Regions from separate parts of the Streptomyces gobiensis genome, predicted to be linked through region 1. Evidence: riboswitches for the same ligand, from Rfam matches in the RefSeq annotation. Region 1 holds a riboswitch; the other holds the start of a gene.
What was found. A riboswitch is a leader RNA that binds a small molecule or an ion and turns the genes downstream of it on or off. The one in region 1 is predicted to bind glycine.
Positions count from the first base shown of each region.

Region 2: linked by a shared signal. The riboswitch ahead of gcvP (aminomethyl-transferring glycine dehydrogenase) and the one ahead of gcvT (glycine cleavage system aminomethyltransferase GcvT) in region 1 are both predicted to bind glycine.

Region 1 covers NZ_CP086120.1:4,221,967-4,236,913, reverse strand. Annotated here, with positions in the region: gene test1122_RS19835 (N-acetylmuramoyl-L-alanine amidase) at 1-329, opposite strand, end outside; gene mnmA (tRNA 2-thiouridine(34) synthase MnmA) at 838-1,974, shown strand; gene test1122_RS19825 (thioesterase family protein) at 1,982-2,830, opposite strand; gene test1122_RS19820 (trimeric intracellular cation channel family protein) at 2,873-3,496, shown strand; gene test1122_RS19815 (ABC transporter ATP-binding protein) at 3,516-4,571, opposite strand; gene test1122_RS19810 (ABC transporter ATP-binding protein) at 4,568-5,581, opposite strand; gene test1122_RS19805 (ABC transporter permease) at 5,586-6,539, opposite strand; gene test1122_RS19800 (ABC transporter permease) at 6,539-7,543, opposite strand; gene test1122_RS19795 (ABC transporter substrate-binding protein) at 7,631-9,295, opposite strand; gene test1122_RS19790 (enhanced serine sensitivity protein SseB C-terminal domain-containing protein) at 9,454-10,230, opposite strand; gene test1122_RS19785 (enhanced serine sensitivity protein SseB) at 10,308-11,102, opposite strand; gene test1122_RS19780 (hypothetical protein) at 11,259-11,888, shown strand; glycine riboswitch at 12,045-12,150, shown strand; glycine riboswitch at 12,151-12,268, shown strand; gene gcvT (glycine cleavage system aminomethyltransferase GcvT) at 12,297-13,436, shown strand; gene gcvH (glycine cleavage system protein GcvH) at 13,554-13,928, shown strand; gene glyA (serine hydroxymethyltransferase) at 13,973-14,947, shown strand, end outside.
Region 2 covers NZ_CP086120.1:5,521,257-5,536,203, forward strand. Annotated here, with positions in the region: rRNA gene rrf (5S ribosomal RNA) at 1-109, shown strand, start outside; gene clsA (cardiolipin synthase ClsA) at 245-853, shown strand; gene test1122_RS25710 (mannose-1-phosphate guanyltransferase) at 964-3,459, shown strand; gene test1122_RS25715 (DUF881 domain-containing protein) at 3,557-4,462, shown strand; gene test1122_RS25720 (small basic family protein) at 4,459-4,791, shown strand; gene test1122_RS25725 (DUF881 domain-containing protein) at 4,797-5,804, shown strand; gene test1122_RS25730 (FHA domain-containing protein) at 5,863-6,753, shown strand; gene ftsR (transcriptional regulator FtsR) at 6,772-7,512, shown strand; gene test1122_RS25740 (bifunctional nuclease family protein) at 7,576-8,049, shown strand; gene test1122_RS25745 (MerR family transcriptional regulator) at 8,237-8,845, shown strand; gene test1122_RS25750 (DNA polymerase IV) at 8,901-10,373, shown strand; gene test1122_RS25755 (PRC-barrel domain-containing protein) at 10,283-10,666, opposite strand; glycine riboswitch at 10,802-10,899, shown strand; gene gcvP (aminomethyl-transferring glycine dehydrogenase) at 11,088-13,985, shown strand; gene test1122_RS25765 (DUF5999 family protein) at 14,081-14,287, opposite strand; gene test1122_RS25770 (hypothetical protein) at 14,593-14,947, opposite strand, start outside.

The sequences.
Region 1 (14,947 bases):
TGGGCGGCGGCGCCGTGTGCGGGGTCCTGGAAGACCTTCAGCGCGATGGGGTAGCTGCCCTCGATGACATGGATGACCACGCGGTCGATGGTGTAGTCGTACGGGCGACTGGCCCGCCGCCAGTTCGCGGTCGAGGCGGCGACCCACTGGGCTCCCCGGAAGTCGACCTCGCCCTCTTTACGCGGCTTGTGCGTGCCGGGCAGCCGCCACCACCAGCGCCGGAGCTCGTCCCGCGCGGCGTACCCGGCTCCCCCGAGCGCGACTGCCGTCCCGCCGCCGATGAGCAGGGCCCGCCGACTGACCCCCCGCGCTTCCGGCTCCGCCGCCATGCCCGCCCCCGATGTGATAGCTCCGCTCCTCCAGCCCCTAAACGTCCCCACCACCCCCACAGTTCCACCGGGAACGGGTGGCTTCCCCAACCCCGCCCCTTCCCGAACCTGGGGGCTGCCGCCCCCAGACCCCCACCCCCGTGTTGTGGGCACTCGGGCCTCCCCCAGACTTCGTCTGGGAGGTGCCCCCAGAGGGGCGATGGGGGTCCCCCCATGCCCTTAAGGCTATGGGGGAGGGTGGGCACAACACCCGCCCACCGGCCCGCACCGGGCCAACCCCGGGGGCCCGGGGCGAAGCCCCGGTTTCCGGGAAGGGGCGGGAATTGGGGAAACCCACCACGGCGCCCCGCATCCGGGTCGAGTCCCGCCGCGCGGGGGAGCCGGTACGGGGAAACCCCCACCCCGGCAGTGGGGTGGGCGCGCGGGCACGGCCCAGCGACAGGGCCACCCCGCGCGAGCCCGCGCCAAGGGGGAGCCGGACGAACCGGGCCCGTACCCTGGAAGGGTTATGACTCACTCGACCCCGCCGCGCCAGCGGCTCCGCGTACTGGCCGCCATGTCCGGCGGCGTGGACTCCGCCGTCGCCGCCGCCCGCGCAGCAGACGCCGGGCACGATGTGACCGGCGTCCATCTGGCCCTCTCCGCGAACCCGCAATCGTTCCGCACCGGGGCCCGTGGCTGCTGCACCATCGAGGACTCCCGCGACGCCCGCCGCGCCGCCGACGTCATCGGCATCCCCTTCTATGTATGGGATCTCGCCGAGCGGTTCCGCGAGGATGTCGTGGAGGACTTCATCGCGGAGTACGAGGCGGGCCGCACCCCCAACCCCTGCCTCCGCTGCAACGAGAAGATCAAGTTCGCGGCGCTGCTCGACAAGGCCCTCGCCCTCGGCTTCGACGCGGTCTGCACCGGCCACTACGCCACCGTCGTACTCAACGACGACGGCAGCCGTGAGCTGCACCGCGCATCCGACATGGCCAAGGACCAGTCCTACGTCCTGGGCGTCCTGGACGAGCAGCAGCTAGCCCACGCGATGTTCCCGCTGGGTGACACGCTCACCACCAAGGACGAGATCCGGGCCGAGGCCGAGCGCCGTGGTCTGGCCGTCGCGAAGAAGCCGGACAGTCACGACATCTGCTTTATCGCCGACGGCGACACCCAGGGCTTCCTCAGCAGGCACCTCGGCACCGCCGAGGGCGACATCCTCGATGAGGAGGGTCACAAGCTCGGCAGCCACGACGGCGCGTACGGCTTCACCATCGGCCAGCGCAAGGGCCTGCGTATCGGCCATCCGGCCCCGGACGGCAAGCCCCGCTACGTTCTGGACATCTCCCCGGTGGACAACACCGTCACCGTCGGCCCGGCCGAGGCCCTGGACGTGACCGCCCTCACCGCCATCAAGCCCCGCTGGTGCGGCACCGCCCCGAGCGGGCCGGGCACATACACCGCGCAGCTTCGCGCCCATGGCGGGGAGACACCGGTCACAGCGGAGCTCGTCGACGATGAGCTGCGGGTCGGCTTCACCGAGCCGGTGCGCGGTGTGGCCCCGGGCCAGGCGATCGTGCTCTACGACGGCACCCGGGTGGTCGGCTCGGCGACCATCGCCAGCACACAGCGGCCGCGTACCACCGCGGCCTGCGGCTGACGTCAGGTCAGCTGCCGGACGGTATCCGCGCCAGCTGCCGGGACTGGGCGACGAGCCGGTCCTGGCTGTCCCAGACCTCCGCGTCCTCCTCCAGGTAACCGCCCGCGAGATTACGGGTGGTGATCGCGATCCGGACCGGACCGGGGGCCGGGCGGCAGCGGATATGGGCGGTGAGCTCCACGGTCGGCACCCAGCCCTTGACGCCCAGTTCGAAGGCGGTTGGCGGCAGGGCGTCGACCGCGAGCAGCAGGGAGAGCGGGTCCTGGTCGCGGCCGTCGGCCAGCCCGAACCAGGCGCGCATCTCGCCGCGTCCGCTGGGAGCGCCCAGTGCCCAGCCGACGGTGGCCGGGTCGAGCCGCAGATCGAGCCGGGCGGCGATCGGCGGTGTGCTGGGGGCACCGGTGGCGTGACCGGGGTTGTCCTGTGAGCCGAGGCACTGCTCGTAGGGCGGCAGCTCCGGTGGTTTGGCGGCGGTACGGACATCGCCGGGCAGGGCGCCCAGATCGCCGTAGGTGGCCAGGACCCGGATGCGCTCGGCCTCGGTGCCGTCCTCGGTGAGCTGGAGCAGCCTGGCCGAGCCGGTGGACAGACTGCGGCCGCTCGGCGCGGGATCGGTGCGGATGACGGCGGGCCCGGGCAGGGTGGCGGTCAGATAGTGAGCGGTGATGGTGAACGGGTCGGGGTGTGCCAGCGCCTCGCTGAGGGAGCGGCCCAGTACGGCCAGCAGATAGCCGCCGTTGAGGGCTCCGCCGATCGCCCAGCCCGAGGGGAGGTCGATGTCGTACACGCCCGGCTCACGCAGCTGCACCTGGGTATCACGGTCGAACTCACTGCGCCCGATAGTTGCCTCGGTCATACGGTGAACCGTACAGCTTTCTACTACTGGGATGATCCCCTCATGCTGCATGTGGTCTTCCTGGTGGGTGTCTCCGCCTTCGCCGCCAGCGGGGTGCTGGCGGCACACCGCGCGAACATGGATCCCTTCGGGGGCCTGATGCTCGCCTTCATCGCCGCGATGTCCGGCGGTACGCTGCGCGAGCTCATCCTCAACCGGCACCCGCTCTACTGGACCCACGACTGGGTGCTGCTCACCGTCGTGGGCAGTGTGGGCATCGGCACCATGATCTATCTGCGCTTCTGGAAGCTGCCGCACCGCTCACTTCTGCTGGTCGACGCCGTCGGCCTCGCCGTGGTGACGGTGATCGGCGCCCGGGCCGCCATTGAGACCGGTGTCACCCCGCTGGCGGTACTCATCCTCGCCGTACTCACCGGGGTGACGGGCGAGGTCATCCGCGACATCCTGTGCGGGGAGTTCCCGCCCCTGCTGCTGCGCGAGGACGTCTACGCCACCGCCGCGTTCGCCGGTGCGCTCTGCTATCTGATCCTGCACTGGCTGGAGGTGGCCCAGACGCCCGCCACCGTGGTGTCGGCCGGACTCGTCTTCGCACTGCGGATCGGCGCGATGTACTTCGGCCTGCATCTGCCCCGCCCGCACCCGGGCGAGGAGTACGAGCAGGGCTGAGGCCGTCGGGACCGGCGGGTCAGTCCGGGGCCGCCGGAGTCAGCGCCAGCGCCGCCGCGCTCCCGTCGCCACGCCGCTGGACCGTGCCGGCCGCGATCTCGGCGGCGTAGTGACACGCCACCTTGTGGCCGCCACCGAGGTCCTTGAGCTCCGGGCGTTCGGTGGCACAGAGCTTCTCCTGCTTCCAGGGACACCGGGTGTGGAAGCGGCATCCGGTGGGCGGATTCGCCGGTGAGGGGAGATCGCCGGTGAGCAGGATGCGCTCCCGGCTGTCCTCGACCGCTGGATCGGGCACCGGCACGGCCGACATCAGCGCCCTGGTGTACGGGTGCTTGGGCTCGGCGTACAGCGTGTCGCTGGCCGCCTCTTCCACCAGCGAGCCCAGGTACATCACCCCGACGACATCGGAGATATGCCGCACCACGGCCAGGTCATGGGCGATGACCACATAGGTCAGGCCCATGGATTCCTGCAGCTCCTCCAGCAGGTTGATCACCTGCGCCTGGATGGACACATCCAGCGCGGAGACCGGCTCATCACAGATGATCACGTCCGGTTCCAGCACCAGCGCACGGGCGATGCCGATGCGCTGCCGCTGTCCGCCGGAGAACTCATGGGGATAGCGGGAGAGCGCGTTCGTCGGCAGACCGACCTTCGTCAGGATCTGCTGGATTCTGCCGCGCCGTTCCTCCTGGTCGGCGCCGATGCCATGCGCGGCCATGCCCTCGGAGAGGATCGACTCGATGTTCTGCCGCGGGTTGAGGCTGCCCAGCGGATCCTGGAACACCATCTGCAGCCGGCGGCGGAAGCGGCGCATCTCCTCATCCGGCAGCTTCGCCAGGTCCGTGCCGTCGAAGACGACGTCGCCAGCGGTGATGTCGACCAGCCGCAGAATGGCCCGGCCGAGCGTCGTCTTGCCACAGCCGGACTCACCGACCAGGCCGTATGTCTGACCGGGCGCGACGGAGAGCGAGACACCGTCAACGGCGTAGACATGGCCGACCGTACGGTCGAAGAAGATGCCCTTCTTGACCGGGAAGTGGACCTTCACACCGTCCAGTTCGAGCAGGCTCATGAGCTGGCCTCCGTCTTCTCCAGATCCGTGGCGCTCTTGGACAGCACCGGGTTCACGCATCGGACCTGGTGCCCGGCCGTCCGTGGCTCTGTCAGTTCGGGAGTCCCCGTCAGACACTCCATGGTGTAGAAGTCGCAGCGGGGTGCGAAGGCACAGCCGTCGTCCCAGGCGATCGTGTCGTTGATGGAACCCCGGATCGGGTTCAGCGGCTCACCGTGCGGGGCGTCCAGCCGTGGGATCGACTCCAGCAGCCCATGGGCGTACGGGTGGGTGGGCGCCGCGAACAGCGGCCGCCGCTCGGCGGACTCCACCACCTTGCCCGCGTAGAGCACATTGACCTGGTCGCACAGCCCGGCGACCACCCCCAGATCGTGGGTGATCATCAGCAGTGCGGTGCCCTCCTGGTCGACGAGCTCCTTCAGAAGTTCCAGGATCTGCGCCTGGATGGTCACATCGAGGGCGGTGGTCGGCTCATCGGCGATCAGCAGCCGGGGCGCGCAGGCCACCGCCATCGCGATGAGGGCCCGCTGCCGCATACCGCCGGAGAGCTGATGCGGATACTCCTTCAGCCGCCGGTCCGGGTCCGGAATCCCCACCCGGTCCAGCAGTGCGGCGGCCTCCTTTCGGGCCGCCTCGCCCTTGATGCCCCGGTGCCGGTTGAGGATCTCGGTGACCTGCACACCGATGGGCACCACCGGGTTGAGCGAGGACAGCGGGTCCTGGAAGATCATCGCCAGCTGGGAGCCACGCAGATCGCGCATCCGGCCACTGCTCAGGGAGAGCAGATCGGTGCCGTCGAAGTCGGCCCGGCCGCCGACCGTGACCCCACGGTCGGGCAGCAGCCCCATCAGGGCCAGGGAGGTGACGCTCTTGCCACAGCCCGACTCCCCCACCAGGCCTACGACTTGGCCCTGGTCAACGGAGAAGGACACCCCCGACACGGCCCGCACATCGCGGTGTCCGCGCCCGGTGAAGGTGACGGTCAGTTCGTCCACGGAAAGCAACGACATGTCATCAACTCCGCAATTTCGGGTCGAGGGCTTCCCGCATGGCCTCGCCCAGCAGGGTGAAGCCGAGGGCAGTGACGATGATGCCCACTGCGGGATAGACCGCGAGCATGGGCGCGCTGTCGATGAAAACCTGCGCCTGAGCCAGCATGACACCCCACTCGGGCACGGCCGCGTCCGGATTTCCCAAGCCCAGGAAGGAGAGCGCGGCGGCTTCGATGATGGCGGTGGCGAGGCTGAGTGTGGCCTGTACGATCACCGGGCTCAGCGAGTTGGGCAGCACATGGGCGAGCACGATACGGCGTTTGCGTACCCCCAGCGCCTGGGCGGCGAGCACATAGTCGGAGCCGCCCTGGGCGAGCATCGCACCGCGCAACAGCCGGGCGAAGATGGGGATCTGCACCACCCCCACGGCGATCATGACGGTCAGCAGGCTCTGCCCCATGATCGCCGCGATGCTGACCGCGAGCAGCAGCGAGGGCAGCGCCAGCATCATGTCGATGAAGCGCATGATGACGGTGTCGATACGGCGGCCGATCCTGCCGCCCAGCGTCATGGCGGCGCCGGAGGCTCCGCCGATCAGGGCGCCCACGGTGAAGCCGAGCAGCGTGGCCACCACGCCGACGAGCAGCGTCTGCCGCGCGCCCACCAGCACCCGGGAGAACTCGTCGCGGCCCAGGTGGTCCAGTCCGAACCAGTTCTCGCCGCGCGCCCCCACGAAGATGCCCTGGTTGCGGAATACCTCGCCGCGCCAGGTCTGGGCGGTGGGGTCGTACGGGGCGATCCACGGGCCGAGGACGGCGAGGACGACGAACACCGCGATGACGATGCCGCCGATGAGAGCCATCTTGCTGGCGCGCAGTCGGCGCATGGCCTCGACCCACAGGCTGCCGCCGCTGGTGGCCTCATGCTCCGCGGTGAGCTCCGCGAGCCGGTCTATCTTGTCGGTCCTGGTACTCATCAGTGCACCCGCACTCTCGGGTCAATAACGCTGTAGGCCAGGTCAACCAGCAGGTTGATAAGGACGTAGGCCAGCGCGATGAACATGATGAATCCCACGAGCACCGGGTAGTCCCGGGCATCGATGGCGGTACGGATGAACGAGCCGACGCCACCGAAGGCGAAGACCGACTCGGTGAGAACCGCCCCCGAAAGCAGACCACCGGTCAGCAGGCCGATGGCGGTGATCACCGGCAGCAGGGCGTTGCGCATCACATGCCGGCCGCGCACCACCCGCTGTTGCAGGCCCTTGGACTCAGCGGTGCGGACGTAGTCCTCGCTGAGCACCTCCAGCACGCTGGCGCGGGTCATGCGGGTGATGATGGCCAGTGGAATGGAGGAGAGCGCCAGCGCGGGCAGCACCAGATGCATCAGGGCATCGCCGCTCGCGTCGAGCTCACCGGTGAGGATGCCGTCCAGGACGTAGAAGCCCGTCACCTCGGTGGCGTTGATACCGGTGGTCTGGCGGCCGAAGCTGGGAAACCAGCCCAGGTTGACGGCGAAGATCGCCTTGAGGATGAAGGCGAGGAAGAAGACCGGGATACAGATGCCGATCAGGGAACCGGACACCGCGGTCACATCCAGCCAGCTGCCGCGCCGCCGGGCCGCGAAGTACCCGAGCGGAATGCCGAGGAGGACGGCGATCACCATGGCCGAGACACCAAGCTCCACCGTGGCCGGAAACCGTCTGACGAACTCGTCCCACACTGGCTGGCCGGTCTGCGATGACGTCCCCAGATCCAGCTCGGTCAGCCGCCTGAGAAAGCGGCCGTACTGGACCCACACCGGCTGGTCGAGCCCGAGTGCGGCCTCGATCCGCGCTTTTTGCTCCGCGGTCGCCCGTTCTCCCAGCATGGCCGCCGCCGGACCGCCCGGCAGTCGGTTCAGCCAGAGAAACAGCAGAACCGACAGGCCGAGCAGGGTGGGAATGAGCTGCAGCAGTCTTCGAACGATGAGACGCAACACCCCGCGATGCCCCCTTTCTTTCCCCTCATAGCCAGGTCCGCCCGGCCACCGACGTGCCGTGGCCGGGCGGACCTGCGCGATGTGCTGTTACTTGAAGGAAGCCTCAGCGAAGTTCTCCTGCGTCAGCGGGGAGAGCTTCGGTGGGTTCACGTCCTTGGCGAATGCGATGGCCGGTGGCGATGAGGAGATCGGCACGCCCGGGAGGTAGTCCATGATGATTTCGTTGGCCTTTTTGTAGAGCTCGACCCGCTTCTCGGCATCCGGCTCGCTGCCTGCGGCCTTCACCGCGTCGAATACCTTGTCGTCGCGGAAGCCCCACTCCTTCTGGTAGTTGCCGAACCAGGTCCCGATGAAGTTGTAGCCGTCGTTGAAGTCACCGGTCCAGCCCAGCAGGTAGATCTGGCATCCACCGTCGCGGGTGGTGTCGACGTAGTCCGGGGTCCACTTCATCGGCTTGGGCTTGACGTTGATGCCCACACCTTCCAGATCGGACTTCATGATCTGGAACATGTCGGTGGGCGCCGGCATATAGGGGCGGGTTACCTCGGTCGGGTAGCAGAACTCGACCGTCAGATCCTCTTCGCCCGCCTTGGCGAGCAGGTCTTTGGCCTTCTTCGGGTCATGTGCGTACGTCTTCACTCGGTCCGAGTAGCCATCGATGGTGTCGGGCATGAACTGGGTGGCGACCTTGCCGCCTTCCGGCAGCTGAGTCTTCACGATGTTCTCGCGGTCGATGGCGTGCATGACGGCGGTGCGGACGTCCTTCTTGGCGAAGGCCTTGTGCGAATCCTCGGTGAAGGCCAGATAGAAGATGTTGAAGACACTTCGGACCGGGACCTGGAAACCGTCCTTCTCCAGCGTCTTCACATCCGAGGGGGCGACCAGATCATAGCCGTGGATGTCCCCGCTCTGCAGAGCCTGGCGGCGGGCGGCCTCGGTGTCGATGGTGCGGAAGACCAGCTTGTCTATGCGGGCCTTGCCCTTCTCGTTCCAGTAGTCATCGAACTTCTCGAGAGTGACTTCTTTGTTGCCCTTGTTCCACTTGACTATCTTGAACGGCCCGGTGCCGGCGACCGTACCGGCCTCCTGACTGTACTTGGGGTAGTTGATCGCATCGCCCTTGCCGCTGGGCTTGTCCTTCTCATAGGCATCAATGGACTTGGGCGAATGGATGGCGAGCGACTGCAGGGAGAATCCGCCCGGCAGATTGGCCGTGGGCTTCTTGACCTTGATGACCGCGGTCAGTTCGTCCGCTGCGGTGCATCCGTCGTAGTTGGCCTCGGGGATATCCTCGTTCTCGTTCTTCGCGAATCCGCCGAAGACCTTCTGCCAGTAGTATGAGAGGGCGTCGAGCTGGTAAGTCCCCGACCAGTTGTACCAGCGGTCATAGTTCTTGCACACCGCCTCAGCGGTGAGTTTCGCACCGTCGTGGAACTTGACCCCCTTACGGAGGTTGAATGTCCACTCTGTGCCTGCGTCGTTACTCGACCACTTCTCGGCCAGTCCGCCAACGATTTCAGTGCCGCCCGGCTCGTGCTCAAGCAGAGCCTCAAAAGCCTGACGGGTGACTCGGGATGTCTCCCCGTCGCTGGTGATCGACGGATCCAGAGCGGCTGGGTCGCCAGGAGCGCCGAACACGAAAGGCTTGTCGCTGCCTTCATCGCCTCGCTCGCTGGCGCATCCAGTGGCAATCACTCCGACCGCAAGGGTGGCTGCGATCGTCTGGACGACCCGGGATCTGGCTATGCGCATACTCCACCTCAGGGGTCAGTGGTGGTTCAGACATGTTGGTCGCCCGCACATTACTGTGCATCTACATAGGTGTGAACCGTTCTCATGTCGGCGATACCGAGCTGAGACCCTGCCCTGTCAGACAACAGGCGGTAGTTGGACATTTCCGTACCGGAGTCTCAGTACGGCCGGGGGTAGCCGTATCCGTATCCGGGTGCGGCGGCCGCGCTCGGGTTGGCCGCGCCGTGGGCGTCACGGTCGAAGAAGGGGCGTGAGTTGGCCCGTAGCCACATCGCGACCGGGTCGTAGTCATCGGACATCGCGACCGTGGAAACCGGCAGTCCGTCGGGCACCGCGCCGATGGACTGACTCATCATCAAGCGCACCGATTCCACGGCCTGCTGGCTGGCGTCGTACAGATCCAGACCGATCACCAGGTACGCGGCGCCCAGGGCGGGCTGCACCCAGGCCCGGCGCAGACTGCGCACCGCGGGGGTGCGCTGTGCGTTGTGGGTGAGCTGGGCGTAGAACTGCGGGATGTCCAGGGACGGTTCACCGATGCGCAGCGGGCCGGCGGGCAGCCGGTCCAGGCCGGCGGAGATCCGGCGCAGATCGAGCCAGGGGACGCCGACGCCGCCGCCCGGTGCGTGCGGGTTGAGCCAGAGCCCCCAGCGGTCGGGGAAGAGCGCGGCGGCGATGTCCCGTCCGCCGATCACTTCGTGCGCACGGTTCCAGCCGGAGGCCGCCAGCTCCTGGGCGGAGGTGACACAGGGCGCGTAGCCATGCCCGGCCACCTCCATGTTCCCGTACTGGGCATCGGGCGCACCGGGTCGGCCGTGCCAGAGCAGCATCCACACCTGACCGTCGGCGAGGGCGCGCAGCAGCGCTTCGTAGGCGTCATACCGACCGGGCGACACCTGGTGCAGCAGCTCCTCGACGCTTTCAGCCGCGCTCACGTGGCCCGCCCCTTCTCAACTTCGGTCACCTGCCCCAGGGCACGCGTGTGCGCACCCGCCCCCGACATCCAACCAGCTTACGAGCCGGAAGCGGCAGGGCTCCGGCTGTAGAAAGGCCGCACACACTGGCGCATCCACTCCACCACCGGATCCTGCGCCGCGTCCAGCAGCACCAACTGCACCGGCCACTTGACCGGTTGGCGACCGAGCGCGCGCGCCAGCGCGTCATGGGCGCCCTGGCGCGACTCCGGGTCGAGCAGGTCGAGCTCAACCCCGATGAAGAGCGCGGGCGGATCGCCCTCCGCACTGGCCAGACCGCGCCGTGCGGTGCGTACCGGCGGGAACATCGCGAACTCGCCCGCGGCGGCCGTGAGGAAGTCCACCGGGTCCTCCTGCCAGTCCGGCTCGAACAGCCGCATTCGGGCGCCGCTCGGTGCCCCGGGGATACGCTCGGCGCCGCCGTCCTTGCACAGCTCCGCGACCGCCGCCGGGGGCAGTGGCACACCGACCGCGCCCTCCGGGTTCACAGCGATACCGACCTGCGGTGGCAGTCCGCGCGCGAGCTCCTGGGCGGACACGATGGCGAACGGCATCGGCGTGCGTACGCACTGCAGGAACTGCTGCTCGGAGCTGTAGACCGGGACGTAGGGCGCATCACCCAGCTGCATGGTCGGCAGATCGAGGTCGGAGCTGTCCGGGCCGCCGCCCTCCGGCAGCGGCACCCACAGGCTGCTGCGGCCCAGCACCTCCAGCAGCCGGGCGCCCGCCTCCGGGACGCCGAGGGACGCTGCGAGGGTTTCCTCCAGCTCATTGCCGGGCCAGCCACCGCCGTGGCCCGGCCCGAAGTGCTGTGGCTGCTGCGGAGCGGTCATAAGCGAAACCCTAGCCGCGGCCACGACAAGCTCGACAAGAGGGGCAGCGGCGGTGGCGTAACCCGGATGGTCACGTACAGCCGCTGTCCGGTTGCGGAACGTGCAACCCCGTTGAAGTGTGGAACTCCCACTCTGACGAATTGGAGGTGCTGCCCCATGCACCGGAACATGACGGCTTCCGCCGCTCTCGCCGCCGCGCTGGCGGGCGCTCTCGTCCTCGGCCCCGCCGTGGCCGCGGGCGCCGCGACATCCGCGGAGCGATCCCTGCGCGCCGCCGCCCACGCCTCGCTGCTGAGCGCCGATGCGACCGGTCGGCAGGCGGAACTCATGGACTCCGCACGCGACATCAGATCCGCCACCATGGCTCTGCTCAGTGAGGTGGTCAGGGCCAAAGAGGACGGCCGTACGCCGGATGTCACCAAGCACGTCCGGGCCGTCAAGAAGGAACTCCGCCATATCGAGGCCGTCACGGACCCGATGGGCAAGTTCGACGAGTCCACGGCCGAGGTCGAGGCCATGCTGGACACGCTCGACAAGCTGGATAAACAGAGCAAGGGAGTCAGCGCCGGAGCGCAGCCGAACGACCTCCTCGACGAGCTCGTCTCCACGCTGGGAAACGTCCTCAAGAGCCTGCTGGACGCGCTGCAGGGCCTGGGAGACGGGGCCAACCTGCCCCAGCCGAATTCCGGCGACTCGCCGCAGCGGCCCGATCGCCCCAATCTGCCGACCGACGGCCTGCCGGAGCTGGACCTGTCAGACCTGGACCTGCCGGAGCTGCCGAGCTGACCCGATTCCCCTCCCCTCTCCCGGTCTGTCCCCGGTCTGCGTCCCCGGTGTGTCCCCGGACACGGCCCGCCACTGCCCACCGGTGGCGGGCCGTGTGCATGGCCACCCGCCCGTAGCCCATGTCATGATGAGCCCGCAAACTCCATACCGGCCGTTTGAACCTGCGCGGGAGAGTCCCCGCACCCCTGGTCAACGAGGGTGCCGGGCGCCGAAGGAGCAAGTCCTCCCTTGAATCTCTCAGGCCCCGTACCGCGCGGGTGAGGCAGATCTGAAAAGTGGGTTTCGCGCCTGGGAAGGCGCGAATCCCCACCCAAGGTGCAAGCCGTGGCCCGAACGGGCCTGCGGCGAACCTCTCAGGTTCCGATGACAGATGGGGAGGACGTGTCCGCCCCTGCCTGGGAGCCAGAAATGTCTGAACCGCCCCGTCACACCACCCGCCATACGGCCCTCGACTCCGTGCATCGCGCGCTCGGCGCGACCATGACCGACTTCGCGGGCTGGGACATGCCGCTGCGCTACGGCAGCGAGCGCGATGAGCACAACGCGGTACGCACCCGCGCCGGGCTCTTCGATCTCTCCCATATGGGAGAGATCACCGTGACCGGGCCCGCCGCCGGTGAGCTGCTGGACTACGCGCTGGTGGGCAATCTGTCAGCGCTCAAGCCCGGCCGGGCCCGCTACACCATGATCTGCGACGAGAACGGCGGCATCCTGGACGACCTGATCGTCTACCGCCTCGCCGAGCGGGAGTACATGGTGGTCGCCAACGCCGCCAACGCCCAGGTGGTGCTGGACGCGCTCACCGACCGCCAGGGGGGTTTCGACGCGGCCGTACGGGACGACCGGGACGCCTACGCGCTGCTGGCGGTGCAGGGCCCCGAGGCGGCCGGAATTCTGCGGAGCCTGACCGACGCCGATCTGGACGGGCTCAAGTACTACGCGGGCCTGCCGGGCACGGTCGCCGGGGTCTCCGCGCTGATCGCGCGCACCGGCTACACCGGCGAGGACGGTTTCGAGCTCTTCGTATCCCCGGCTGACGCCGAGAAGCTGTGGAACGCGCTGTCCGAGGCGGGCGAGGACGCCGGCCTGGTGCCGTGCGGTCTGTCCTGCCGCGACACCCTGCGCCTGGAGGCGGGTATGCCGCTGTACGGGCATGAGCTGACCACCGCCACGACACCGTTCGACGCCGGTCTGGGCCGGGTGGTGAAGTTCGAGAAGACAACAAACGACGGCCGCTTTGTCGGCCGTACGCCGCTGGAGGCCGCCGCCAAGCGGGCCGAGACCAGCCCCCCGCGCAAGCTCGTGGGCCTGATCGCCGAAGGCCGCCGGGTGCCCCGCGCCGGCTACCCCGTGGTGGCCGCGGACGGCACGGTGATCGGCGAGGTCACCTCCGGGGCCCCCTCACCCACCCTGGGCAAGCCGATCGCGATGGCCTACGTGGACGCCGAGCACGCCGCCCCCGGTACGGAGGGGGTCGCCGTGGACATCCGCGGCACCCACGAGCCGTACGAGGTCGTCGCCCTGCCGTTCTACAAGCGGCAGCGCTGAACCCCAGCAGGCACCGCCGGTACAGCCAGCAGGTACAGCCGTACAACCAGTAGAGCCCGTCCCACCTGTCAAGACCCCTTTCACAGCCACCACCCTTCATCCGGGAGAATCCAGGTCATGAGCAACCCCCAGCAGCTGCGCTACAGCAAGGAGCACGAGTGGCTGTCGGCCGCCGAGGACGGCGTCTCGACGGTCGGTATCACCGAGCACGCGGCCAACGCCCTCGGCGATGTCGTCTATGTCCAGCTCCCCGAGGTCGGCGACACCATCACCGCGGGTGAGACCTGCGGTGAGCTGGAGTCGACCAAGTCGGTCAGCGACCTCTACGCGCCGGTCACCGGTGAGGTCACCGAGACCAACCAGGATGTCGTGGACGACCCGGCGCTGGTGAACTCCGCCCCCTTCGAGGGCGGCTGGCTGTTCAAGGTGAAGATCACGGAAGAGCCGGAGGATCTGCTCTCCGCCGATGAGTACACCGCCTTCACCAGCTAACTGAGCCCACACACCCGGCACACCACGATCGGAACAAAGATCTGATGTCGCTTCTGAACAGCTCCCTCCATGAGGTGGACCCGGACGTCGCCGCCGCCGTCGACGCCGAGCTCCACCGTCAGCAGTCCACCCTCGAGATGATCGCATCGGAGAACTTCGCTCCGGTCGCCTCGCTGGAGGCCCAGGGCTCGGTCCTGACCAACAAGTACGCCGAGGGCTACCCCGGCCGCCGCTACTACGGCGGCTGTGAGCACGTCGACGTCATCGAGGACATCGCCCGCGACCGCATCAAGGCGCTCTTCGGCGCCGAGGCCGCGAATGTCCAGCCGCACTCCGGCGCCTCCGCCAACGCGGCGGCGATGTTCGCCCTGCTCAAGCCGGGCGACACCATCATGGGCCTGGATCTGGCCCACGGTGGGCACCTCACCCACGGCATGCGGATCAACTTCTCCGGCAAGCTGTACAACGTGGTGGCCTACCACGTGGATGAGAAGACCAGTCTGGTCGACATGGATGAGGTCGAGCGCCTCGCCAAGGAGCACCGGCCGCAGCTGATCATCGCTGGCTGGTCCGCCTACCCGCGTCAGCTCGACTTCGCCGCCTTCCGGCGGATCGCCGATGAGGTCGGTGCCCTGCTGATGGTGGACATGGCGCACTTCGCGGGCCTGGTCGCCGCCGGTCTGCACCCCAACCCGGTGCCGCACGCGGATGTGGTCACCACCACGACCCACAAGACCCTCGGCGGTCCGCGCGGCGGCGTCATCCTCTCCAAGCAGCAGTACGCCAAAAAGATCAACTCCGCGGTCTTCCCGGGCCAGCAGGGTGGCCCGCTGGAGCATGTCATCGCGGCGAAGGCGGTCTCCTTCAAGATCGCGGCGACCGAGGAGTTCAAGGAGCGCCAGCAGCGTACGCTGGAGGGGGCCAAGGCACTCGCCGAGCGGCTCACCCGGCCGGACGCGGTGGACGCGGGCGTCTCCGTGCTCTCCGGTGGCACCGATGTCCATCTGGTCCTGGTCGAT
Region 2 (14,947 bases), 1.3 Mb from region 1:
CCTTGGCGAAGGGGAAACGCCCGGTTACATTTCGAACCCGGAAGCTAAGCCTTTCAGCGCCGATGGTACTGCATGGGGGACCGTGTGGGAGAGTAGGACGCCGCCGAACAATCATTGATGAGAAGCCCCGTTGGGAAACCAACGGGGCTTCTCTGCGTTTCAGGGGCAGCCCCCGTGCGCTGGGCGTTGGCTTCTGCGGGTAAGGTCAGGGGGCAAAGCTGGCACATTCTCACGGGAGGCCCCGGTGGAGGTCCAGGAGACGCGCGTCCAGACAGACCGCGTCCTCACGATCCCCAACATCCTCAGCATGGCGAGGCTCGTTGGGGTGCCCGTCTTTCTCTGGCTCATCCTCTGGCCGGAGTTCGGGGGCCCCAACCGCGACCTGTGGGCCCTCGCAGTGCTCGCCCTGAGCGGTGTCAGCGACTACCTGGACGGTAAGCTCGCGCGGCGCTGGAACCAGATCAGCAGCCTCGGCCGGATCCTCGACCCAGCGGCTGACCGGTTGTACATCCTCTCGACGCTGGTGGGTCTTACCTGGCGTGACATCCTGCCTCTGTGGCTCACGGTGCTCTTGCTCGCCCGTGAGCTGCTGCTGCTGGTGATGGTCTGGCTCCTGGACCGTCACGGCTACGCGCCTCCTCAGGTGAACTTCCTGGGCAAGGCGGCCACCTTCAACTTGATGTACGCCTTTCCGTTGCTGCTTCTCAGTGATGGAAGTGGATGGCTGTCCTCGCTCGCTGCTATTTTCGGATGGGCGTTCGCTGGATGGGGTACAACGCTGTACTGGTGGGCAGGAATCCTCTACGTGGTTCAGGTCCGCCGGATTCTCAAGGCGGACGCCGCGGCCGACTGAGCTAGCCTCCTGGCAGCGTTGCAGAGGCCGGGTGCCCGTATGCGATCCGTGGCCATCTGACCAGGCTTGGTCGGCATGACCGTCGTCTCTTCGAGGAGGACGTTTCCGACATGAAAGCCGTCGTGATGGCTGGTGGCGAAGGCACTCGGCTTCGCCCTATGACCGCGAGCATGCCCAAACCGCTCCTGCCCGTGGCCAACAGGCCGATCATGGAGCATGTACTGAGGCTGCTCAAGCGGCACGGGCTCAGCGAGACCGTGGTAACCGTGCAGTTCCTCGCTTCCCTCGTCAAGAATTACTTCGGTGATGGCGAGGAGCTCGGCATGGAGCTGACCTACGCCAATGAGGAGAAGCCACTCGGCACCGCCGGCAGCGTCAAGAACGCCGAAGAAGCCCTCAAGGACGACGCCTTCCTGGTCATCTCCGGGGACGCACTCACGGACTTTGATCTCACCGAGCTGATCAACTTTCACCGTGAGCGTGGAGCGCTGGTCACGGTCTGTCTGACACGGGTGCCGAACCCGCTCGAATTCGGAATCACCATCGTCGACGAGGAAGGCCGAGTCGAGCGCTTCCTCGAGAAACCGACCTGGGGCCAAGTCTTCTCCGACACAGTCAACACCGGAATCTATGTGATGGAGCCGGAAGTCTTCGACTACGTGGAGCCCGACGTACCCGTCGACTGGTCCGGTGATGTCTTCCCGCAGCTCATGAAGGAAGGCAAACCGATCTACGGCTATATCGCCGAAGGGTACTGGGAAGACGTCGGCACCCATGAGAGCTATGTGAAGGCCCAGGCGGATGTCCTCGAGGGCAAGGTCGATGTTGATATCGACGGCTTCGAGATCTCCCCAGGCGTCTGGGTGGCCGAGGGAGCCGAGGTGCACCCGGACGCGGAGCTTCGTGGACCGCTCTACATCGGTGACTACGCCAAAGTGGAGAGCGGCGCCGAGCTGCGGGAACACACCGTCATCGGTTCGAATGTCGTCGTCAAGAGCGGCGCCTTTCTGCATAAGGCGGTTGTGCACGACAACGTCTACATCGGACAGCAGAGTAATCTGCGTGGCTGTGTGGTCGGCAAGAACACCGACATCATGCGCGCTGCCCGCATCGAGGACGGGGCGGTCATCGGTGATGAGTGTCTGGTGGGCGAGGAATCGATTATCCAGGGCAACGTGCGCGTCTATCCCTTCAAGACAATTGAGGCCGGCGCCTTCGTCAATACCTCGGTCATCTGGGAATCCCGGGGCCAGGCCCATCTCTTCGGTGCCCGTGGTGTCTCCGGCATCCTGAATGTGGAGATTACGCCCGAGCTCGCCGTACGGCTCGCGGGCGCCTATGCCACCACCCTGAAGAAGGGGTCCACGGTCACCACGGCGCGCGACCACTCCCGTGGTGCGCGAGCGCTGAAACGAGCCATGATCTCCGCCCTGCAGGCCAGCGCCATCGACGTCCGCGACCTGGAGAACGCGCCTCTGCCGGTCGCCCGCCAGCAGACCGCCAGAGGCAGTGCGGGTGGGATCATGATCCGGACCACCCCAGGGGTGCCGGACTCACTGGACATCATGTTCTTCGATGAGCGTGGCGCGGACCTGTCCCAGGCCGGCCAGCGCAAACTGGACCGGGTCTACGCCCGCCAGGAGTATCGCCGAGCCTTCCCCGGTGAGATCGGCGATCTGCGCTTCCCCGCCAGCGTCTTCGACTCGTATGCGGGCTCCCTCCTGCGCGCCGTGGACACCAGCGGCGTTGCCGAGTCCGGGCTCAAGGTCGTGGTGGACGCCGCGCACGGCAGCGCCGGTCTGGTGCTGCCGAGCCTGCTGGGACGCCTCGGTGTGGAGGCCCTCACGATCAACCCGGGGCTCGATGAGGCGCGGCCCACGGAGACAGCGGAAGCCCGCCGCTCCGGGCTGGTCCGGCTCGGTGAGATGGTCGCTTCGGCCCGTGCGGCGTTCGGCGTCCGCTTTGACCCGGTCGGTGAACGGCTGTCCCTGGTGGATGAGCGTGGCAGGATCATCGAGGACCAGCGGGCGCTCCTCGTCATGCTTGACCTCGTCGCCGCGGAGCGCCGCAGCGGGCGGGTCGCGCTGCCGGTGACGACGACCCGCATCGCGGAGCAGGTGGCCGCGTACCACGGCACGCAGGTGGAGTGGACCACCACCTCGCCGGACGATCTCACCAGGGTGGGCCGCGATGACGCCACGATCTTCGGTGGTGATGGACGGGGCGGCTTCATCATCCCGGAGTTCAGCTCTGTTTTCGATGGCAGCGCCGCGTTTGTCCGCCTCATCGGGCTCGTCGCCCGCACTCAGCTCACCCTCAGCCAGATCAGCGCACGTATCCCACGCGCTCATGTGCTGCGCCGTGACCTGGCCACGCCCTGGGCTGTCAAGGGACTGGTGATGCGGCATGTCGTGGAAGCTGCCGGGGACCGGTCTGTGGACACCACCGACGGAGTGCGGGTGGTCGAGTCCGATGGTCGTTGGGTCATGGTCCTCCCCGACCCGGCGGAGGCGGTGACACACCTGTGGGCGGAGGGGCCGGATGACGACTCCGCGCAGGCGCTGCTGGATGAGTGGTCCGCCGTGGTTGACAGCGCGGGACACTGACGGCACCGTCATGACGGTAACCGGATGGCGTAGGGGAATTGACTCGATCCGGCATACCGGTGGGCCCATTCGGCGGTGAAGCTCTGGACATGCGACGATGTGCGGCATGTCGCAGCAGCACCCCGAACGGAGTACCGCATCGCGGCCTGCGCGACCCGATGCCTCCATGTCGCTGCTGACCAACGTGATGGACCACAGCCTCGACGACGGCTACGCGGAAGCGGCCGCGCGTCGAGGCGCCGAGGGCCGCTCGGGATTGCCCCGCACACTGCGGGCCAAGCTTGGGCTCGCCCTCGGCCTGGTCCTGGCCGCTCTGGTGGTCACCCTGGGAGCGGCGCAGGCACGCTTCGCCGCGCCGACCGTCGCCAAGGAGCGCCAGGAGCTGATCGACCGTATTGAGGACGGGACCCAGGACGCCGACGCGCTGCAAAAGCGTATGGACTCTCTTCGGGAGGCCGTCGCCGCCAAACAGCGCGAGGCCCTGCAGAACCACGGCGGGGACACCGGCGAGCTGGTCGGACTGCTGGCCGGGGCCACCCCCGTCGAGGGGCCGGGTGTCAAGCTGGTCGTCGACGACGCCAAGGGCACCAGGGGGGACACCGGCGATCCCCGGGGGAGCAGTGGCTTCTCCGATACGGGCCGGCTGCTCGACCGCGATTTGCAGCGGGTCGTGAACGGGCTGTGGGAATCGGGCGCGGAGGCGATCTCGGTCAATGGCCAGCGGCTGACGGCGCTCTCCGCCATCCGCGCGGCGGGCGACGCCATACTCGTCGACAACAAGCCCCTCGTGCCGCCGTACACCGTGCTCGCGATCGGTGATGGGCAACGGCTCAGCAGCAGATTCCAGGACAGCGCCGACGGTGTGTATCTGCATGTACTCCAGGAGAGCTACGGCATCCGTACCAGCATCGCCGTACAGGGGAAGGTGCGGCTGTCTGCCGCGCCGAGCCTGATCGTACGAACGGCAGAGCCCGTGAACACAGGAAAGGGCAGCACATCGTGATCGCCGTACTGGGCCTGATCGTGGGAGTCGTGGCCGGACTTGTTCTCCGGCCCGTGGTGCCAACGGTCGTGGAGCCCTATCTGCCCATCGCCGTGGTCGCGGCGCTCGACGCGGTCTTCGGTGGACTGCGGGCGATGCTGGACGGCATCTTCGACGACAAGGTCTTCGTCGTGTCGTTCTTGTCCAATGTCGTGGTCGCCGCGCTGATCGTGTTCCTGGGCGACAAGCTGGGGGTCGGTGCCCAGCTGTCCACCGGCGTGGTGGTCGTCCTGGGCATCCGTATCTTCTCCAACGCGGCCGCGATCCGGCGGCACATCTTCCGGGCGTGAGATCCATGAGCGACGACGAGAAGAATCCGGACGAGCGCCGCGGCACCCGGCACGAGTCCGAGGACCCCGCACCGCTGGAATCGGCGGAATCGGCAGGACCGGGGAAAGCGACGGAACCGGGGAAGGCGACGGAACCGGGGGAGGGGACGGAACCGGAGAAGGGGACGGAACCCGAGGAGCCGCCGTCGGTGAGCGCCGGGCGGACCGCAGAGACCGCGGACGAGAGCGCGGTGCCGGGCAGTCAGAGTGCCCCCGGCGAAGAGGGGAAGCCAGCCGGGCCGGAGCAGCCGCAGCTGACCGGCAGGCAGCGGCTCGCAGCCGGGCTGTGGCCGCCCCGGGTGAACCGGAAGCAACTCGTCGCAGCGTTGCTGCTGTTCGTTCTGGGGCTGGGCCTGGCCATCCAGGTACGCTCGACCAGCGAGGGCAGCCCCCTGCGCGGTGCACGGCAGGAGGATCTCGTACGGATCCTGGGCGAGCTGGAGGACCGCACCAAGCGGCTGGAGGACGAGAAGCAGCGGCTCGAAGGTCAGCGTTCAGAGCTGGAGAACAGCTCGGACCAGGCCGAGGAGGCCCGCAAGCAGACCCGGGAGCGGGAGCGGCAGCTCGGAGTCCTCGCGGGCACGATCGGGGCCACCGGGCCCGGGATCCATCTCGAAATCAGCGACCCGGCGGGTGCCGTGGAGGCGAAAAGGCTGCTGGACGCCATCCAGGAGCTCCGTGCGGCAGGTGCGGAAGCCATCCAGATCAACGATGTGCGGGTGGTGGCCGATACGTACTTCTCCGATGCGGAAGGCGGGGTCCGCATCGATGGCAGCAAGGTAGCCCCGCCCTACCGCTTCGACGTCATCGGCAAACCGCAGGATCTGGAACCAGCGCTGAACATTCCAGGGGGAATCGTGCAGACCCTGCGTAAGGATCAAGCCACTGTGTCCATCAGTCGTTCGGAGAAGATCATCGTGGATGCCTTGCGGCCTGCGAAGCGGCCTGACTACGCTCAGTTGTCATCCCGGTGAGGGTGCCTGTGAGCTTTCCGGGGGGTCGGGGGGCTTGTGGGGTGCTGCGTGGTGGAAACTGTCTGATGGCCATGGACGTTGTCAGGATGTCCGAATCGGCCTGTGTGAGCATCAAGGGTCTGTCCTGCCCCACGGGCGGGTCTGTTTCGTGCGAGGGGAATCGCCCGTGAGTTTTTTTGCGAAATTGTTCGGCAAGCGCCGGGACGCCGGTGATGGCGCCGCGCGTCACGCCGCCCGGCATGGTGGGTCTGCGGGTGAGGCGTCGACGGAGAGCTCTGAGCGCCCGCTGTTCCGCGATGAGGTGACTGCCTCGGGCGGCGACAATTCGGGTGGGCACGGCGCGGCTTCTGTTGACCCGGGTACGGCAGGGCGCATAGGTTTCGAAGAACCATCAACCTCAAGTGAGGGTGGAGGGTTCGCCTTGCCGGTCTGTACGAGGTGCGGGAACCGAGCCGCTGAGGCGAGCCGGTTCTGTTCTAACTGCGGTGCGCCCCTGCGCGGTGGGGCTCCGACCGCTGAGCGGGCCTCGGAGACGACCTCCACGATCTCCATCTCCGGCCTGGAGGCCTACGACGCCGAGGCGACGGGGCAGACGCCCATGCTGTCCCCCGAGGCCCTGGCGGCCGTCGAGGCGCTGCCCATGGGGTCGGCGCTGCTGGTGGTCCGCCGAGGCCCGAACTCCGGCAGCCGATTCCTGCTGGATGGCGAGCTCACCACGGTGGGACGGCATCCGCAGAGCGACATCTTCCTTGACGACGTGACCGTCTCACGCCGTCATGTGGAGTTCCGGCGTGGCCCGGACGGCCGCTTCACCGTTTCGGACGTGGGCAGCTTGAACGGCACGTATGTCAATCGTGAGCCGATCGACTCGGTCGTGCTGAATAACGGCGACGAGGTCCAGATCGGCAAGTTCCGACTGGTCTTCTTCGCGAGCCAGCGGAGCATCTGACCCCCGCAGGGAAGGTTCATGCTTCACACACCGTCGGGCGGTGCCGGAAGCGGCACCGCCACCGCGGAGAGCGGCCCCATGAGCATCGGGGCCGTGCTCAATCTGCTGCGTGACGAATTTCCCGAGATCACCATTTCCAAGATCCGGTTCCTGGAGTCGGAAGGCCTGATCGAGCCCCAGCGCACCCCCTCCGGGTATCGCAAGTTCAGCGCGGGCGACGTCGAGCGGCTGAGCTATGTGCTGCGGATGCAGCGCGACCACTACCTTCCGCTGAAGGTCATCCGTGAGCAGCTGGACGCGCTGGACCGCGGCGAGCAGGTGCCGCTGCCAGGGCAGGCCCCGCCGTGTGACCTGCCGGACAGCGCCCCGGGGCCGGCCGAGGCCGTCAGCTCGGCACGGATGGGCCGTGCCGAGCTGCTCGCCGCCGCGGAGGTGGAGGACCGGCAGCTCGCCGAGTGGGAGTCATACGGCCTGATCGGTCCCGTGGCCGAGGACGGCTACGAGGCGGAGGCCGTGGAGGTCGCACGGCTTATCGCCGATCTGGGCCGGTTCGGTCTGGAACCGCGTCACCTGCGTGCCGTAAAGGCGGCCGCGGAACGTGAGGCGGGCCTGGTCGAGCAGATCGTGGCCCCCCTGCGTCGGCACCGGAATCCCAAGACGCGGGCCCATGCCGAGGCGACGGCCCGGGAGCTGGCAGGGCTGTCGGTGCGGCTGCACGCAGCGCTTGTGAGGACGGCGCTGCGGGTACGCGCACACTGAGAAGATGCCTGTTGGGAGGAGCCCGACTACCCAAACAGGTGGCGCACGTCCTAGGGTTGCTGTGTGAACGAGCTCGACGTCGTGGGTGTCCGGGTCGAAATGCCCTCTAACCAGCCGATCGTGCTCCTGCGTGAAGTGGGAGGCGACCGTTACCTCCCCATTTGGATCGGCCCCGGGGAGGCGACCGCCATTGCCTTCGCCCAGCAGGGCATGACCCCGGCCCGTCCGCTGACCCATGACCTCTTCAAGGACGTCCTCGAGGCGGTTGGACAGGAACTCACCGCGGTCCGCATCACGGATCTCCGTGAGGGGGTGTTCTACGCCGAGCTGGTCTTCGCCAGCGGAGTCGAGGTCAGTGCCCGCCCATCCGACGCGATAGCGCTCGCACTGCGGACTGGAACGCCCATCTACGGCAGCGACGGGGTGCTGGACGACGCGGGGATCGCGATCCCGGATGAGCAGGAGGACGAGGTGGAGAAGTTCCGCGAGTTCCTGGATCAGATCTCGCCCGAGGATTTCGGTACAAGCAGCCAGTAAGCCCGCAGGGCCCGCGACCATCCCGCGTCCATTCCCGGGCTGCGGGCACGCGAAACCACCCGTAGGGTGATTATCACCCGGCGTGCCGAGTGTGGCGATCGTTGACGCACCCCAAGTGACTGCCTACCGTCATTGAGGCAGGTCCCGGGACGTGTACTCACGGGACGTGAAGGGACGGAGGGTCGGCGTGAGAAGCACCGGCGACGGCAGGGCTGGCTTGGAGGGGAGCCGCACCTATCCGCTGTACGGGGCCCCGGCGCAGCCCGCTGCCAAGCCCGCCCCGGTGCCCGAGGCCCAACCCCGGGAACAGTTCGGCTACCGCGGTCCCACGGCCTGTGCCGCGGCGGGTATCACCTACCGGCAGCTGGACTACTGGGCGCGTACGGGCCTGGTGGAACCGAGCATCAGGTCGGCCTACGGCTCCGGCACCCAGCGGCTGTACAGCTTCCGGGACGTTGTCGTCCTCAAGATCGTCAAACGGCTGCTGGACACAGGGGTGTCCTTGCAGAACATCCGGGCCGCCGTCCGGCATCTGCGTGCCCGTGGCCTTGGCGACCTCACCCGGATGACGCTGATGAGTGACGGTGCGACGGTCTATGAGTGCTCCTCCCCGGATGAGGTGGTCGACCTTCTGCAGGGGGGCCAGGGCATCTTCGGTATCGCCGTGGGGGTGGTCTGGCGGGATGTGGAGAGCGCGCTGTCCCAGCTGCACGCCGAGCGCGTGGACACCGGCGAGACGCTGATCGGGAACAATCCGGCCGATGAACTGGCCCGACGCCGTAACCGGGCGGGCTGACCGGCGCGGCGCCGACAGAGGGCCGATGTCAGACCCATAGGGCAGCATCGACGGTGTGAGAGGCGCACCGACGATCCTGCATCTCGACATGGACGCGTTCTTCGCCGCCGTGGAACAGGCGGCGAAGCCCAGTCTGCGCGGGAAGCCAGTGATCGTCGGAGGAATCGGTCCACGTGGTGTGGTCGCGACGGCCTCGTATGAGGCACGCCGGTTCGGAGTGCACTCGGCGATGCCGACCGCACAGGCCCGAAGACGCTGCCCCAACGCTGCCTACCTCACCCCGCGCTTCGCCGTCTACCGGGAGGTCAGCGAGACCGTAATGGGGCTGCTCGCCGGGCTGTCACCGCTGGTCGAGCCGCTCAGCCTGGACGAGGCGTTCGTCGATCTGGAGGCGGGCGGCACACCGGCCACCTCGGTCGACGCACGGCGGACAGGGGAAGGACTGCGCAGCGCGATCCGGGCCGCCACGGGGCTGAGCGGCTCGGTGGGGCTGGCCGGGACCAAGATGCTCGCGAAGATCGCTTCCGAGCGTGCCAAACCGGACGGGCTCGTGGTCATCGAGCCGGGTGCGGAGCTGGAACTGCTCGCCCCCCTCCCGGTGCGTACGCTGCCTGGCGTCGGACCGGCCACCGCCGAGACCCTGCGGCGGGCCGGGATCACCACCGTGGGGGAGACCGCGGCGGCGGGGGAGGCGGAGCTGCTGCGGCTGCTCGGCAAGGCGCATGGGGCCTCGGTGTATGCCATGGCCAGGGGTATCGACGACCGGCCGGTGGTGGCGGAGCGGGAGTCGAAATCGGTCTCCGTCGAGGACACCTACGAGGTGGACGTCACCGACCGCACCCGGGTCCAGCTGGAGATCGGCCGGCTGGCGGAGCGCTGTGCGCAGCGGCTGCGGGCGTCCGGGCGCTCGGGACGCACCGTCGTGATCAAGGTCCGGCGCTACGACTTCGCCACGCTCACGCGTTCCGAGACGCTGCGCGGCCCCACCGACGACCCCTCGGTCGTCCGGGAGGCCGCCGCACGTCTGATCGAGACGGTGGACACCACGGAGGGCGTACGGCTGCTGGGAGTGGGCGTGAGCGGGCTGGCCGACTTCACCCAGGAGGACCTCTTCGCCCAGGCCACAGCCGAGCCGACCAGGGGTGATCAGGAGCTGTCCGACAGCGAGCCCCGCGCGGCGGACAGGGAGCACGGCGCCGGGCTGGTAGCCGCGCGGGGGCGGCCACAGCGGTGGCTGCCAGGGGCGGATGTGCGGCACACGGTGTACGGGCCGGGATGGGTCCAGGGCAGCGGAGTCGGCCGGGTCACCGTGCGTTTTGAGCAGCCGGGCTCAGCGCCTGGCAGAGTACGCACCTTTCCGGTAGACGACCCCGAGCTCGCCCCGGCCGAGCCGCTGCCACTGGTGCCCGGCCCTGCCACGGCGGCATCGGCGGCCGGTCAGTCATCCTCGGACCCGGCGATACGGCCGAATCCCTGGTCGGATTCCGGGCGTGCCGGATCGCCGCCGCTGGGCAAGTCCAGTCCGTAATGGTGATAAAGCTGGAGCTCCTGCTCGGGAGAGAGATGGCGGCCCACGCCGAAGTCCGGAGCGTCCTTGATAAGTGCCCGCTCGAACGGGACACGCAGCGTGTCGTCAACGACCTCGCTGGGTTCCAGGGGGACGAAGGCGTCACGGCTGAAGAATCCGGTGCGCACGGCAGCCCACTCCGGCTCTCCGGTGGCATCGTCGAGATACACCTCGTCAACTGTGCCGATCTTGGTTCCGTCCCGGTCAAAAGCCTTGTGCCCGATCAGGCTCCGTGGATCGATATCGGTCTGCACGGCCCCTCCAACTGGTAGCCATTGCTCCGTAAGAGTCCCTAAGGACAACGAAATGACACTTTTATCCTGCTGGCCAGTCGAGTACCTGGCCAGAGCCCCTGCGAACCCGTCGCTGGTAGGCTCGGAAATGGCTGTTGACCCCATGCGGGAGAGTCCTCCGGCGGCAGCGCCGGAGGCGCCGAAGGAGCAAACCCTCCCCGGAATCTCTCAGGCTCACGTACCGCACGGACGAGGTCACTCTGGAAAGCAGGGCGGGCAACGGACGGCACAGTGCCAAAGCCCCTCCTCACCGACGGTGAAAGCCGGACCGCGACCAGCGGGCCGGTGAAACTCTCAGGTTGAGATGACAGAGGGGGAGGCCGTCCGGGCACCCGCGCCAAGGTGCCCCTCGCAGGTCGCACAGACCAGGAGGCCTCCGCAGATGACCACAGACCGCATCTCCCTCGCCGAGCTTGAGCAGGGCACACCCTTTGAGCGCCGCCACATCGGCCCCGATGCCGAGGACCAGGCCAAGATGCTCGCCCAGGTCGGCTATGGCTCGCTGGATGAGCTGACCGCCGCCGCCGTGCCCGATGTGATCAAGAGCACCGAGGCCCTGGGGCTGCCGGGCGCGCGCAGCGAGGCTGCTGTCCTCGCCGAGCTACGCGGCCTCGCCGAGCGTAACCAGGTACTGGACTCCATGATCGGCTTGGGCTACTACGGCACCTTCACTCCGCCGGTCATCCTCCGCAATGTCATGGAGAACCCGGCCTGGTACACGGCGTACACCCCCTACCAGCCGGAGATCTCCCAGGGCCGCCTGGAGGCGCTGCTCAACTTCCAGACCGTCGTCGCCGATCTGACCGGCCTGCCGACGTCGGGTGCCTCGCTGCTGGACGAGGGCACCGCCGCCGCTGAGGCGATGGCGCTCTCCCGGCGCGTCGGCAAGGTCAAGAAGGGCGTCTTCCTGGTGGACGCCGACTGTCTGCCGCAGACCATCGCTGTCATTCAGACCCGCGCGGAGCCGGCCGGCGTCGAGGTCGTGGTCGCGGATCTGACCAACGGCATCCCGGCCGACGTCGCCGAGCAGGGCGTCTTCGGTGTGCTGCTGCAGTACCCGGGCGCTTCCGGGGCTGTGCGCGACCCGCGTGCCGTAATCGAGCAGGCGCACGAGATGGGCGCGATCGTCACCGTCGCCGCCGATCTGCTCTCCCTGACGCTGCTCACCTCGCCCGGTGAGCTGGGTGCCGATATCGCGGTGGGCTCCAGCCAGCGCTTCGGTGTGCCGATGGGCTTCGGCGGCCCGCATGCCGGCTTTATGGCCGTGCGTGAGCAGTTCGCCCGCAGTCTGCCCGGCCGCCTGGTGGGCGTATCCGTCGACGCCGACGGCAACAAGGCCTACCGTCTCGCGCTGCAGACCCGGGAGCAGCACATCCGCCGGGAGAAGGCCACCAGCAATATCTGTACCGCCCAGGTACTGCTCGCCGTGATGGCGGGCATGTACGCCGTCTACCACGGCCCGGACGGGCTGGCCGCCATCGCCCGTCGTACGCACCGATACGCCGCGCTGCTCGCCGAAGGGCTCAAGGCCGGTGGCGTCGAGGTCGTGCACGGCGTCTTCTTCGACACCGTCACCGCCCGGGTGCCGGGCCGCGCCGCCGAGGTGGTGGCCGCCGCCCGCGAGGCGGGTGTCAACCTGCGGCTGACCGACGCCGACCAGGTCGGAATCGCCTGCGATGAGACCACCGGACGCGACCAGCTCCTGGCCGTATGGGCCGCCTTCGGCGTGAGCTCCGATGTCCCCGGCATAGCGGAGCTGGACGCGGCGACCGGCGACGCGCTGCCCGAGTCGCTGCTGCGCGATGACGAGTACCTCGCCCACCCGGTCTTCCACCAGCACCGCTCCGAGACCGCCATGCTGCGCTATCTGCGCAAGCTCGCGGACCGGGACTACGCGCTGGACCGCGGCATGATCCCGCTGGGCTCATGCACCATGAAGCTCAACGCGACCACCGAGATGGAGCCGGTCACCTGGTCTCAGTTCGGGGCACTGCACCCCTTCGCACCGGTCGACCAGGCCGACGGCTACCTCACTCTCATCCGTGAGCTCGAGGACCGGCTCGCCGAGGTCACCGGCTACGACAAGGTGTCCATCCAGCCCAATGCCGGCTCCCAGGGCGAGCTCGCCGGTCTGCTGGCCGTGCGCGCCTACCACCGGGCCAACGGCGACCCGCAGCGCACCGTCTGCCTCATCCCGTCCTCCGCGCACGGCACCAATGCCGCAAGCGCGGTGATGGCGGGGATGAAGGTAGTCGTGATCAAGACCGGCGAGAGCGGCGATGTCGACGCGGAGGATCTGCGCGCCAAGATCGAGAAGTACGGCGAGGAGCTGGCCGTACTGATGGTCACCTACCCCTCCACCCATGGAGTCTTTGAGGAGGACATCACCGGCATCTGCGCGGCCGTGCACGACGCGGGCGGCCAGGTGTACGTGGACGGCGCCAACCTCAACGCGCTGGTGGGTCTGGCGAAGCCCGGTAAGTTCGGCGCGGATGTCTCCCACCTCAATCTGCACAAGACGTTCTGTATCCCGCACGGTGGCGGTGGCCCCGGCGTCGGCCCGGTCGGGGTGCGCGCTCACCTCGCCCCCTATCTGCCGAACCATCCGCTGCAGCCCGCGGCGGGTCCGGCGACCGGCATCGGGCCGATCTCCGCCGCACCGTGGGGATCGGCCGGGATCCTGCCGATCTCCTGGGCGTATGTGCGACTGATGGGAGCCGAGGGGCTGCGCCGTGCCACCCAGGTCGCGGTGCTCAGCGCCAACTACATCGCCAAGCGTCTTGAACCGCACTATCCGGTGCTCTACACCGGTCCGGGCGGCCTGGTCGCGCATGAGTGCATCATCGATGTCCGGCCGCTGACCAAGGTGACCGGCGTCAGCATCGACGACGTCGCCAAACGGCTGATCGACTACGGCTTCCACGCCCCGACGATGTCATTCCCGGTGGCCGGGACGCTGATGATCGAGCCGACGGAGAGCGAGGACCTCGCGGAGCTGGACCGCTTCTGTGAGGCGATGATCGCGATCCGCGCCGAGATCGAGAAGGTGGGCACGGGGGAGTGGAGCACGGAGAACAACCCGCTGCGCGGTGCCCCGCACACGGCGGCCCAGCTCGCTGGTGAGTGGGACCGTCCGTACAGCCGTGCGGAAGCGGCCTTCCCGGCTGGGGCTGCCGCCGCCTCGGACAAGTACTGGCCTCCGGTGCGGCGGATCGATGGTGCCTACGGCGACCGGAACCTCGTCTGCTCCTGCCCTCCGCTGGAGGAGTACGACGGCTGACCCGTGTCCCTGACATGTGAACTGCGAAAGGGCCCCCGGCGGTGCGCCGCTGGGGGCCCGGTTCTTTCCGGTCAAGGAGCCGCTGCGTGCTTGCGTCAGGCGGCGGTGGCGATCTGATCGGCGCCGAGCGGCCGGTGCGGGGCGATGATCTGCCCGTCCGGCAGCAGCTCACCGGTGTCCTCGAAGAGGAGAACGCCATTGCACAGCAGGCTCCACCCCTGCTCGGGGTGGTGCGCCACAAGATGGGCGGCCTCCCGGTCGGCGGAGTCGGCTGATGGGCAGGGTGGCTGATGCTGGCACATGATGGAGTTCTTTCGCTGCGTTGCGGTGTGTGTCCTGCGGCTTGAGTCGGTATTCATGGCCGCGCCCCCGTTTCGCTCTGTGTGTTGGTCCCCAGTGTCGTCCTGCGGAGGTCATTCCGCAGGCATTTCAAGACAGCGCTCCTCTTTAGAGCATGACGCGTCACCCGCGTGAGCGGTTGCCCACACAAGAACCATCTTTTCGGGTGGTAGGGGGGTCAGTTAGGACTAGTCCGCTCGGGGTGGACAGCAGAGCGCCCCGCGACCGGTGCGGTCGCGGGGCACGCTCACGCTCCTCCGAGGGGCCGTCAGGCCGGGGTGCGCAGCAGTGGGGCGGTTACCCGGTGGATCAGCAGCGGCAGCAGTCCATCCACCCGGTGCTGCCGGTCGGGAGCGATACCGGGGGGCGCCGGGGACAGCGGGACGAGGAGGTCTGCCGGAGCCAGGACGCCCGCAGCGGCATCGGCCTCGGTGTCTGCGTGCAGCCACAGCGTCAGCATGTAGAGCTCTGGTACGGACAGCAGCCGGGGCTGATATGAGGCGGTCAGCGACTCGGCGCGGCGCAGCGCGTTCTCGGTGGACGCGACATACGGGCCTTCACCGAACTGGGAGAAGACCCAGCCGTCCGCGGTGCACGTCGTCTCGGCCGTACCCACCGCGGCG